3 regions of the Nocardia sp. NPDC050710 genome follow, and region 3 is predicted to be linked to each of the others. Evidence: riboswitches for the same ligand, from Rfam matches in the RefSeq annotation. Region 3 holds a riboswitch; each other region holds the start of a gene.
What was found. A riboswitch is a leader RNA that binds a small molecule or an ion and turns the genes downstream of it on or off. The one in region 3 is predicted to bind cobalamin.
Positions count from the first base shown of each region.

Region 1: another riboswitch for cobalamin. It lies ahead of metE (5-methyltetrahydropteroyltriglutamate--homocysteine S-methyltransferase); the one in region 3 lies ahead of AB0H61_RS31920 (CbtB-domain containing protein).
Region 2: another riboswitch for cobalamin. It lies ahead of glyA (serine hydroxymethyltransferase); the one in region 3 lies ahead of AB0H61_RS31920 (CbtB-domain containing protein).

Region 1 is NZ_JBFAHV010000001.1:1,181,167-1,184,436, forward strand. Features, by position in the region: gene AB0H61_RS05540 (pyruvate carboxylase) at 1-943, opposite strand, end outside; cobalamin riboswitch at 1,218-1,439, shown strand; partial or broken gene metE (5-methyltetrahydropteroyltriglutamate--homocysteine S-methyltransferase) at 1,671-3,270, shown strand, end outside.
Region 2 is NZ_JBFAHV010000035.1:56,461-59,730, reverse strand. Features, by position in the region: gene AB0H61_RS36295 (methylenetetrahydrofolate reductase) at 1-7, opposite strand, end outside; gene glyA (serine hydroxymethyltransferase) at 91-1,392, opposite strand; cobalamin riboswitch at 1,526-1,728, opposite strand; cobalamin riboswitch at 2,040-2,244, shown strand; gene metE (5-methyltetrahydropteroyltriglutamate--homocysteine S-methyltransferase) at 2,404-3,270, shown strand, end outside.
Region 3 is NZ_JBFAHV010000025.1:45,567-48,836, reverse strand. Features, by position in the region: gene AB0H61_RS31935 (A/G-specific adenine glycosylase) at 1-226, shown strand, start outside; gene AB0H61_RS31930 (alpha/beta hydrolase) at 273-1,016, opposite strand; gene AB0H61_RS31925 (antibiotic biosynthesis monooxygenase) at 1,115-1,432, shown strand; cobalamin riboswitch at 1,522-1,675, shown strand; gene AB0H61_RS31920 (CbtB-domain containing protein) at 1,706-1,900, shown strand; gene AB0H61_RS31915 (CbtA family protein) at 1,891-2,721, shown strand; gene AB0H61_RS31910 (hypothetical protein) at 2,757-3,245, shown strand.

The DNA of each region.
Region 1 (3,270 bases), on a different contig from region 3:
TCCGCAGCTGCGACTGCACCAGATCCACATCGGTGACCTCCTCGGTCACCGTGTGCTCGACCTGGATGCGCGGGTTCATCTCGATGAAGACGTGATTGCCGCGCTCATCGAGCAGGAACTCCACGGTGCCGGCGCAGCTGTAGCCGATCTGGCGGGCGAAGGCCACCGCGTCGTTGCAGATCCGTTCGCGCAGTGCGGGATCCAGGTTCGGCGCGGGTGCGAGTTCGATCACCTTCTGGTGGCGGCGCTGCACCGAACAGTCGCGCTCGAACAGGTGCATGACATTGCCGTGCTGGTCGGCCAGGATCTGCACCTCGATGTGGCGCGGATTCACCACGGCCTGCTCGAGGAACACCGTCGGATCGCCGAATGCCGATTCCGCTTCGCGGGACGCGGCCTCGATCGATTCGCGCAACTGCTCGGCGGCGGCGACCCGGCGCATGCCACGCCCGCCGCCGCCCGCGACCGCCTTGACGAAGATCGGGTAATCGAGCTCCTGGGCGGCGGCGAGCAATTCGTCCACATCCGCGGACGGCGCGCTGGACCGCAGCACCGGCAGCCCGGCGGCCTTGGCGGCCTCGATGGCGCGGGCCTTGTTACCCGCCAGCTCCAGCACCTCGGCCGAGGGTCCGATGAAGGTGATGCCCTCGCGGGCGCAGGCCGCCGCCAGATCGGGATTCTCGGACAGGAAGCCGTACCCGGGGTAGATGGCATCGGCACCCGCGGTCTTGGCGGCATCGATGATCGCGTCGATGGACAGGTACGCCCGCACCGGGTGTCCCTGCTCACCGATCTGGTAGGACTCGGCGGCCTTCAACCGGTGGACCGAGTTGCGATCCTCGTGCGGAAAGACGGCGACCGTCCCGATGCCCAGTTCGTAGGCCGCGCGGAAGGCACGGATGGCGATCTCGCCGCGATTTGCAACCAAGACTTTCGAGAACATTGAACTAAGGTACCCGCCCCCGAACCCGGCTCTGACACGGAAGTCCCCTTCGCAGAAATCTTCACAACGAGATGTAGCAGGCTTGCGAAGTTGTGTTCATCGGGCGGTCACATATCACCGTAGCCTCCGTTCCGCTGTGCGGAACGGATCCTTGCCATCGGCGGGCGGCTTCGCCCACGCGGGCAACCGATGAGCGACGCGATCGAGCGCACCGCATACACTGGCGAGGCAGCTGGTTTCTCCGGTGCGCCGACGAGTTGGAGCCCCGACGTCGCGTACCGGAGTCGAAGCCCGTCCGCCGATGCGGCGCGCGGGTGAGAGGGAACCCGGTGGGAATCCGGGACTGTCCCGCAGCGGTATGCAGGAACGACCGCCGTCATACGCACTGGGCGCAAGCCTGGGAAGCGACGGCCAGTAGGGGAGCCCCGGACGCCGGGGCCGGCCAGAAGGCCCGTGCCTGCGAGTCCGAAGACCTGCCGGTTGTGCCGGATACGCCGTATCCGGCGGCCACCGCCTCGTGGATTGGGCGCGCGGACCTCCAGTGCTGAACTTCTCGGGCTCCGACCATCGTGGCGGACCGCCGAGTCGTCGACTGGTTGCCGCGTACCCGTATGGCGATGGTTTACGTTCACAGCACTGGAGCAAACATCGTGACTGTTTCTTCGCATACCGGGTTCACTCACCCCGCCGATCGCCAGCCCCCGAGTTCACCGCAACGGTTCTCGGGCTGCCACGGGTGGGACCGCGCCGGGAATTGAAGCGCGCCACCGAGTCCTACTGGGCTGGGCGCATCGACGCCGAGCAACTGCACCGGGTCGCCCGCGACCTGCGCCGCACCCAATTCGCCGAATTGCAGGCGGCCGGGCTGGATTCGGTGCCGGTGGGTACCTTCTCCTATTACGACCAGGTGCTCGACACCGCCGTGCTGCTCGGCGCGCTGCCGCCCCGAGTGGCCGGAATTGCCGATCCACTGGATCGGTATTTCGCCGCGGCCCGCGGCACGGACACGGTGGAACCACTGGAGATGACCAAATGGTTCGACACCAACTACCACTACCTGGTGCCGGAAATCGGTCCGGAGACCACGTTTTCGCTGCATCCGGAAAACTGCTGGAGGAACTGGCCGAGGCGCTCGCGCTCGGCGTACCCGCCCGGCCGGTGGTGATCGGCCCGGTCACCTTCCTGAAGCTGGCCAAGGCGACCGGCGGCCCGGCCCTGGATCGACTGGGTGAGCTGATTCCGCTGTACCGCGAACTGCTGCGACTGCTGGCCGCGGCGGGCGCCGAGTGGGTGCAGATCGATGAGCCGGTGCTGGTCACCGACCTCACCGAGGCCGAGATCGAGCTGGTGCGCGGCGCCTATGCTGAGCTCTCGGCGGCGACCGAGCGCTCAGCGCTGCTGGTGGCCACGTATTTCGGCAGGCCGTGCGCGGCGCTGTCCGCGCTGGCGAGCACCGATATCGAGGGCGTCGCACTCGATATCGGTTATGAGAGCGACCTGTCCGACGTGGTCGCGGTGCCCGCACTGGCGAATAAGCTGCTCGTCGCGGGTGTCGTCGACGGGCGAAATGTGTGGCGCACCGATCTGGATCGGGCGCTGGCCACACTGGGCACCCTGCTCGGCTCCGCGGCGTCGGTCGCGGTTTCGAGCTCGTGCTCACTGCTGCACGTGCCGTACTCGCTGGCCGTCGAAACCCAGCTGGACGACGAGCTGCGGTCCTGGCTCGCCTTCGGCTCCGAAAAAGTCACCGAGGTGCGACTGCTTGCAACGGCCCTGGGCTCGGGACCGGCGGCGATCAGCGACGAATTGGATGCGGTCCGTGCGGCTTTGGCCGCGCGACGCACCGATCCCCGGCTGTCCGACCCGCGGGTGCGGGCCCGGCTCGCCGCGCTCGGCCCGGGCGCCACCCGGCGGGCGCCCGCCGAGGAGCGGCGCGCCGTGCAGGCCGAACGCCTGCACCTGCCCGCACTGCCCACCACCACGATCGGCTCATATCCGCAGACCTCGGCGATCCCGCTGGCCCGCGCGGCGCTGCGCAAGGGCGAGATCGATCAGGCCGAGTACCTGCGCCGGATGCGCGCCGAGATCGCGGATGTCGTTGCGCTGCAAGAGCGGTTGGGGCTGGACGTGCTGGTGCACGGAGAATCGGAACGCAACGACATGGTGCAGTACTTCGCCGAACAGCTCGGCGGCTTCGCCGCCACCGAACAGGGTTGGGTACAGTCCTACGGCACCCGTTGCGTGCGGCCGCCGATCCTGTACGGCGATGTGACCCGGCACAATCCGATGACCGTCGACTGGATCACCTACGCCCAGTCGCTGACCGA
Region 2 (3,270 bases), on a different contig from region 3:
TCGTCATCTTTGGTCTCCTCGAACCCCACGCCATTCCCGGATCGCCACCAGGTGCCGCATCGCGGCCGATCCCCAGTGGCGAATATCCGGTCAGATGAACTTCCAGTCTTCGAGGCCCTGGTAGAGCGGGACGCTCTGGGCCAGCTTGGCGACGCGGGCGCGCAGGGTCTCGGTGTCGGAGGTGCCTGCGAGGGCGGCGGCGATGATGTCGGCGACCTCGGTGAACTCGGCGTCGCCGAAGCCGCGGGTGGCCAGGGCGGCGGTGCCGATGCGCAGGCCGGAGGTGACCATCGGCGGGCGCGGGTCGAACGGGACGGCGTTGCGGTTGACCGTGATGCCGACCTCGTGCAGGAGGTCCTCGGCCTGCTGGCCGTCGAGCTCGGAGTTGCGCAGGTCGACCAGGACCAGGTGCACGTCGGTGCCGCCGGTGAGCACGGAGACGCCCTTGTCCTCGACGTCGGCTCCGGTCAGGCGCTCGGCGAGGATGCGGGAACCGGACAGGGTGCGCACCTGACGGTCCTTGAACTCGTCGGTCGCGGCGATCTTGAATGCGGCGGCCTTGGCGGCGATCACGTGCATCAGCGGGCCACCCTGCTGACCCGGGAACACCGCCGAGTTCAGCTTCTTGCCGAATTCCTGCTTGGCCAGGATCAGACCGGAGCGGGGGCCGCCGAGGGTCTTGTGCACGGTGGAGGACACCACGTCGGCATACGGCACCGGCGAGGGGTGCAGACCGGCGGCGACCAGACCGGCGAAGTGCGCCATGTCGACCCACAGGTAGGCGCCGACCTCGTCGGCGATCTCGCGGAACTTCGCGAAGTCCTGGTGGCGCGGGTAGGCCGACCAGCCGGCGACGATCACCTTCGGCTTGGCCGCCTTGGCGATGTCACGCACCTCGTCCATGTCGATGCGGTGGTCCTCCTTGCTCACCCCGTACGAGTGGACGTCGTAGAGCTTGCCGGAGAAGTTCAGGCGCATGCCGTGGGTGAGGTGACCGCCGTGGGCCAGGTCCAGGCCCAGCAGGGTCTCGCCCGGGTTCATCAGCGCCATCAGCACCGCGGCGTTGGCTTGGGCGCCGGAGTGGGGCTGCACGTTGGCGAACTCGGCGCCGAAGAGCTCCTTGGCGCGGTCGCGCGCCAGGGTCTCCACCACGTCGACGGCCTCACAGCCACCGTAGTAGCGGCGGCCCGGGTAGCCCTCGGCGTACTTGTTGGTGAGCACGGAACCCTGCGCCTGCAGGACCGCGCGCGGCACGAAGTTCTCCGAGGCGATCATCTCGAGGGTGTCGCGCTCGCGGGCGAGCTCGCCCGCCATTGCGGCGGCCAACTCGGGATCGAGCTCACCGAGAGACTGGGTATTCACCGAAACAGCAGCGGTAGCGGACTGGGCCACGATGTGTTCTCCGTCGGGTGGCAGCAACGGCCTGACGCCAATGGACGCACGACAGCGGAACCCCCAACTCGCACAACACGATTCGGGAACCTGCCGGTGAGCGCCCGATCCACGAGGCGACGACCCCCGGACACGGCGTATCCGGCACAGTGGCAGGTCTTCGGACTTACAGGCACCGGCCGGGGACCCCCCGCGCCACCTACTGACCGCCGCTTCCCGGGCATGGGTGGCCCAGTGCTGTTGACGATGTTCGTTCCTGCTTACCGCTGCGGGACAGCCCCGGATTTCCACCGGGTTCCCTCTCCACCCCGAAACGCCACACGGCGCGAGGTGTCGACGCCGACGACCGAGCGGGGACTCCCGACATCCAGGCCACCGGCGAACCAGCTGCCCGCACAGAATACGACACCGCAGTGCACACACAACCCACGCACCGCTACCACGGTGGACCATCGCCCACCCCGACACCCTGATATCGCCTCGAAAAGCCACCCTCGAGCGGCCTTTCCACTATGACGGGCCTCACAGAGAAAAAGCCTGGGACGGCCGGGCGATCCGCCTGGCCATCGCCGCTGGGCGATTCTGGACTAGCATGGTCGGCGCAGCTGGTTCACGTTCACTGTGCAGAGTCGGAGTCCCGAGCTCCGGTGATCGTGTCGAAACCGGGCGCCGGGAGACCGGTGTCCGGCAAGAGGGAACCCGGTGGGAATCCGGGACTGTCCCGCAGCGGTGAGTGGGAACGACCGCCGTCATCGAGCACTGGGCACCTCCCTGGGAAGCGACGGCCAGTAGGTCGGCCGAATCGGCCGGTGCCCACAAGTCCGAAGACCTGCCCGTTGCGCCGGACACGCCGTGTCCGGCGGCCTCCGCCTCGTGGATTGGGCGCACGGACCGACAATTTCCGACCCGCCGGACCTGTCCGGAGCGGGCGCGGTTTTCGCGCGTGTTCGCACGGTCGGTGGTCGGTGCTGCCCACGACAGGCTGTGGCCATCCCACCCGTACCGGAGACGATGATCGTGGCCGTTCCGCACACCCCCTTCACCGCCACTGTTCTGGGGCTGCCCCGAGTTGGGCCGAACCGTGAACTCAAGCGCGCCACCGAGGCCTACTGGGCCGGCAAGGTCGACGCCAATCACCTGCACACCGTCGCGCGCGAGCTGCGCCATGCTCATCTGAGCCTGCTCGCCGCCGCCGGCCTGGACTCGATCCCGGTCGGCACCTTCTCCTACTACGACCAGGTCCTCGACACCGCCGTCCTGCTGGGTGCGCTGCCGCCACGGGTCGCCGAGATCGCCGACCCGCTCGATCGCTACTTCGCCGCTGCTCGCGGCACCGACTCGATCGCGCCGCTCGAGATGACCAAATGGTTCGACACCAACTACCACTACATCGTCCCCGAGATCGACGGCGGCACCCGGTTCTCGCTGCACCCGGAGAAGCTGTTCGCCGAGCTCACCGAGGCCGACGAGCTCGGGATCCCGGCCCGTCCGGTCGTCATCGGGCCGCTGACCTTCCTGAAGCTGGCCAAGCATGCCGATGGTGCGCCGTTGGACCGCCTCGCCGAGTTGCTCCCGCTGTACCGGGACCTGCTCGCCCGGCTCGCGGCCGCCGGTGTCGCGTGGGTCCAGATCGATGAGCCGATCCTGGTGACCGACCTGAGCGACAGCGAGCTCGCGGCGGTACGCGCCACCTACACCGAGCTGGCCTCGAGCACCGACCGGCCCGCGATCCTGATCGCCACCTACTTCGGCCACACCGATGCCGCGCTCGCCGAGATCGCGGCCACCCCGGTAGACGCGATCGCGGTCGACTTCACCACCGGCACCACCGTCGAGGCCATCGCCTCGGTCCCCGCGCTGACGCACAAACTGCTGGTG
Region 3 (3,270 bases):
CCGCGTCCAGAAGTACGAGGGCACCGACCGCCAGGCCCGCGGGCGACTGCTGGACGTCCTGCGCGATGCCAGTGGTCCGGTGGAGCGGGTTCGCCTCGATCTGGCCTGGACGCGCGACCCGGGGCAGCGCGACCGCGCACTGGATTCGCTACTCGTCGACGGGCTGATCGAGCAGACCTCCGACGGCCTGTTCGCACTCGCGGGCGAGGGCGGAGCCGCGGGCTGAGGCCATCCGAGCCCGGCCGAATATGGTTGCCGGGCGGAACGTTCCGTCAGGCGAGCACTCGGCGCAGGAACTGTTCGACCCGCTCGCGGTAGCGCTCGGGCTGGTCGTCGTGCACGAGATGCCCGGCATCCGCGATCAGTACGTATTCGGCCGCGGGGTTCGTCCGTGCCATTTCGCGCATCTGCCCGGGCGGGGTAATGGTGTGCTCACCCTCGATGAGCAGGGCCGGTGCCCGCACCGCGCGCCACTGGCTCCAGAAATCCCTGGTACCCCACTCCTCCGAGATATCGCGGAAGGTGGCGACCGAACCGTGCAGCCGGTAGCCGTCCGGTCCGCGCTCGAAGGATTTCAGGAAATAGCGGCCCGCCACCGGGCCGAAGAAATCGAGCACCGCGTCCGCGTCCGGAAACGGTTGCGGCCATGCCTCGATCATGGCCGCCCAGTTCGCGGCGGTGCGGCCGGTGAAATCAGGCGCGATGTCCTCGACCACCAGCGCCCGGACCCGCTGCGGATATCGCGCGGCGAAGACCCAACCGTGCAGACCGCCCATCGAATGCCCGATCACGACCATGGGTTCGGTAATGGCCGCGGTGGCGGCGGCGAGGTCCTCGACGAAGGCCTCGGTGGTCAATTCCTCCGGTGCGGGCCGACCGTGACCCGCGGCGTCGAAGGTGTAGAGATGACCGTGGCCGCGCAGCCAATTCAGGTGGTCTCCCCAGGTGCGGGCGCTACCCATCAATCCGTGCAGCAGCAGGATCGGAACCCCGGCACCGCCTTCGTCGTGCAACACGGGGTCGATTTTGCCGCGTGTATCGCACGGCGCACCCGCGGCCCCATCCGAGCGTGCACCGAAGTCCGCGACCACGGGCGAGAACGTATTGTCGAATCATGGCTGTTGTGAAGATCAACGCGATCGAGGTTCCCGAGGGCGCGGGCCCCGAGCTGGAGAAGCGGTTCGCCCATCGTGCGCACGCGGTCGAGGGTTCGCCGGGTTTCCTGGGGTTCCAGCTGCTGCGTCCGGTCTCCGGCGACAATCGGTACTTCGTTGTCACCCAATGGGATTCCGAGGAGTCCTTCGCGGCGTGGCGGGACGGTCCGGCGCGTGCGGCGCATGCGGGCAGCGGCGAACAGAAGCCGGTGTCGACCGGTGCCTCGCTGCTGGAGTTCGAGGTCGTACTCGACGTCGCGGCCAAGTCCGCATCCTGACGAATCCGCGAATGGCCTGGCAGGTTCGGTGTCACCGAGCTGCCGGGCGACTCGCCCGACGCCGTGGCACCGTGCTGCCGATCGTATTGACGTCGGATGCCCTCGGGTGTCACAGTTCGAGTGACCAAGCGATGGTGATGCGGTAATTCCGGTGTGATTCCGGAGCGGTCGCGCCACTGTGTTCCATGCACCGAGTCCTCGGTGCCGGAAAGCCAGACACCGGCACCGTCGCACCGCACAACTCACGGGACGCGCATCCCTAGGAGGACTCGAATGGCTATCGCGCATTCGCCCAGCCGGGCATCCGAATCCCTGGCCACCGTACTCATCACGGTAGGCGTCGTTCTTCTCGCACTGCTCACGCTGTACCTGGTCGGCTTCGACCAGGGCGCAATCTCGCGTAGCGGGATGTTCATGCACGAGCTGATGCATGACGGACGCCATCTGCTGGGTGTTCCGTGCCACTGATTTCGCCTACCCCGCCGACTCGGTCGGCTGCCGTCCCCCTGGCTGGATCGTTCAAGACGCTGCTGTTGCGCGGTCTGCTGGCCGGCTTGATCGCCGGTCTGCTGGCCGCCACGGTGGGCTATTTCGTCGGCGAGCCGAAGATCGATGCCGCCATCGCCATCGAAGAGGCGAACTCCGCCGCGGAATCGGGGCACTCCGCACCCGAGGACACCGCGGGCCATTCACACGGCGACGAGGAGGAGCCGCTGGTCAGCCGGAGCGGACAGAAGGCGGGACAATTCCTCGCCCTCGGTCTCGGCGGGCTGGCATTCGGCGCGATCTTCGGCGCGGCCACACATTTCGCGCGCCGCCACACCACCCTGTCGGGACCCGGGCTGGCGATAGCGCTGGCGGCGGGCGGCTGGCTGGCCATCGTCGCGGTGCCGTTCTTCAAGTACCCGGCGAATCCGCCCGCGGTGGGCGATCCGGAGACCATCAACGACCGCACCCTGCTGTGGGTGGGCGTGGTGCTGCTCGGCTTCGTCGCCGTCGGCGCCGGGGTCTACGTGTACACACTGCTGCGGGGCAGGCTAGGCACACTGCGGCTCATCGCGGGTGTCGCCGCGTTCGTCCTCATCACCACGCTCGGCTACATCCTGCTGCCCGGCGTCGACGAGGTGAAGGCGGACTTCCCGCCCAGTCTGCTCTGGCAGTTCCGGGTGGCGTCGCTGGCGCAGACCGCCACACTGTGGGCCGCGCTCGGGCTCGGATTCGCATTCCTCACCGAATACGCCACGCGCTCTAGTACTGCGGTACCGGAGCAGGTTGCTACCGCGGGCTGATCCGCACATCGCACGGACAGGGCAGTGTCGGTCGTATGACCGGCACTGCCCCTTCCGTCCGGCCCGCGGCGCTGCGCGCGGCCGAACCACATCGAACCCCACGCGCCGTCTCGGTGGCCTTCGGCGGACTCGTCGTCGCGCTGGTCGCGGGCGTCGCCGAAGCGATCGCGCAGGCCACGATCGCCCTCGAGCGGCCGCCGACCGATCTGCCCGCATTGGCGACCGGGCTGCTGCGCGGCGCCATCTACCTGGCGGTATTGCTGGTCGCCGTCCGGATGACGCACGGCGACCGCTGGGCCCGCCTGACCCTGACCTTCGGCATCGGCGTCCTCGGCCTGACCTCGCTCATCGTCGAACCACTGCGGGCACTATCGAACGCCGATGACTTCGGGGACCTGTTCACCGATGTGACAATGAGCGATCTGACCATCGCCGCACTGCGCGCGATCCACGTCCTGGCCGTCCTCGTCGCCATCCCCGCCATGTACACCCCCACCGCTCGCCGCCACTTCCGCACTGTCTGACGGGCACCTTTACGAGCAAAGGCCG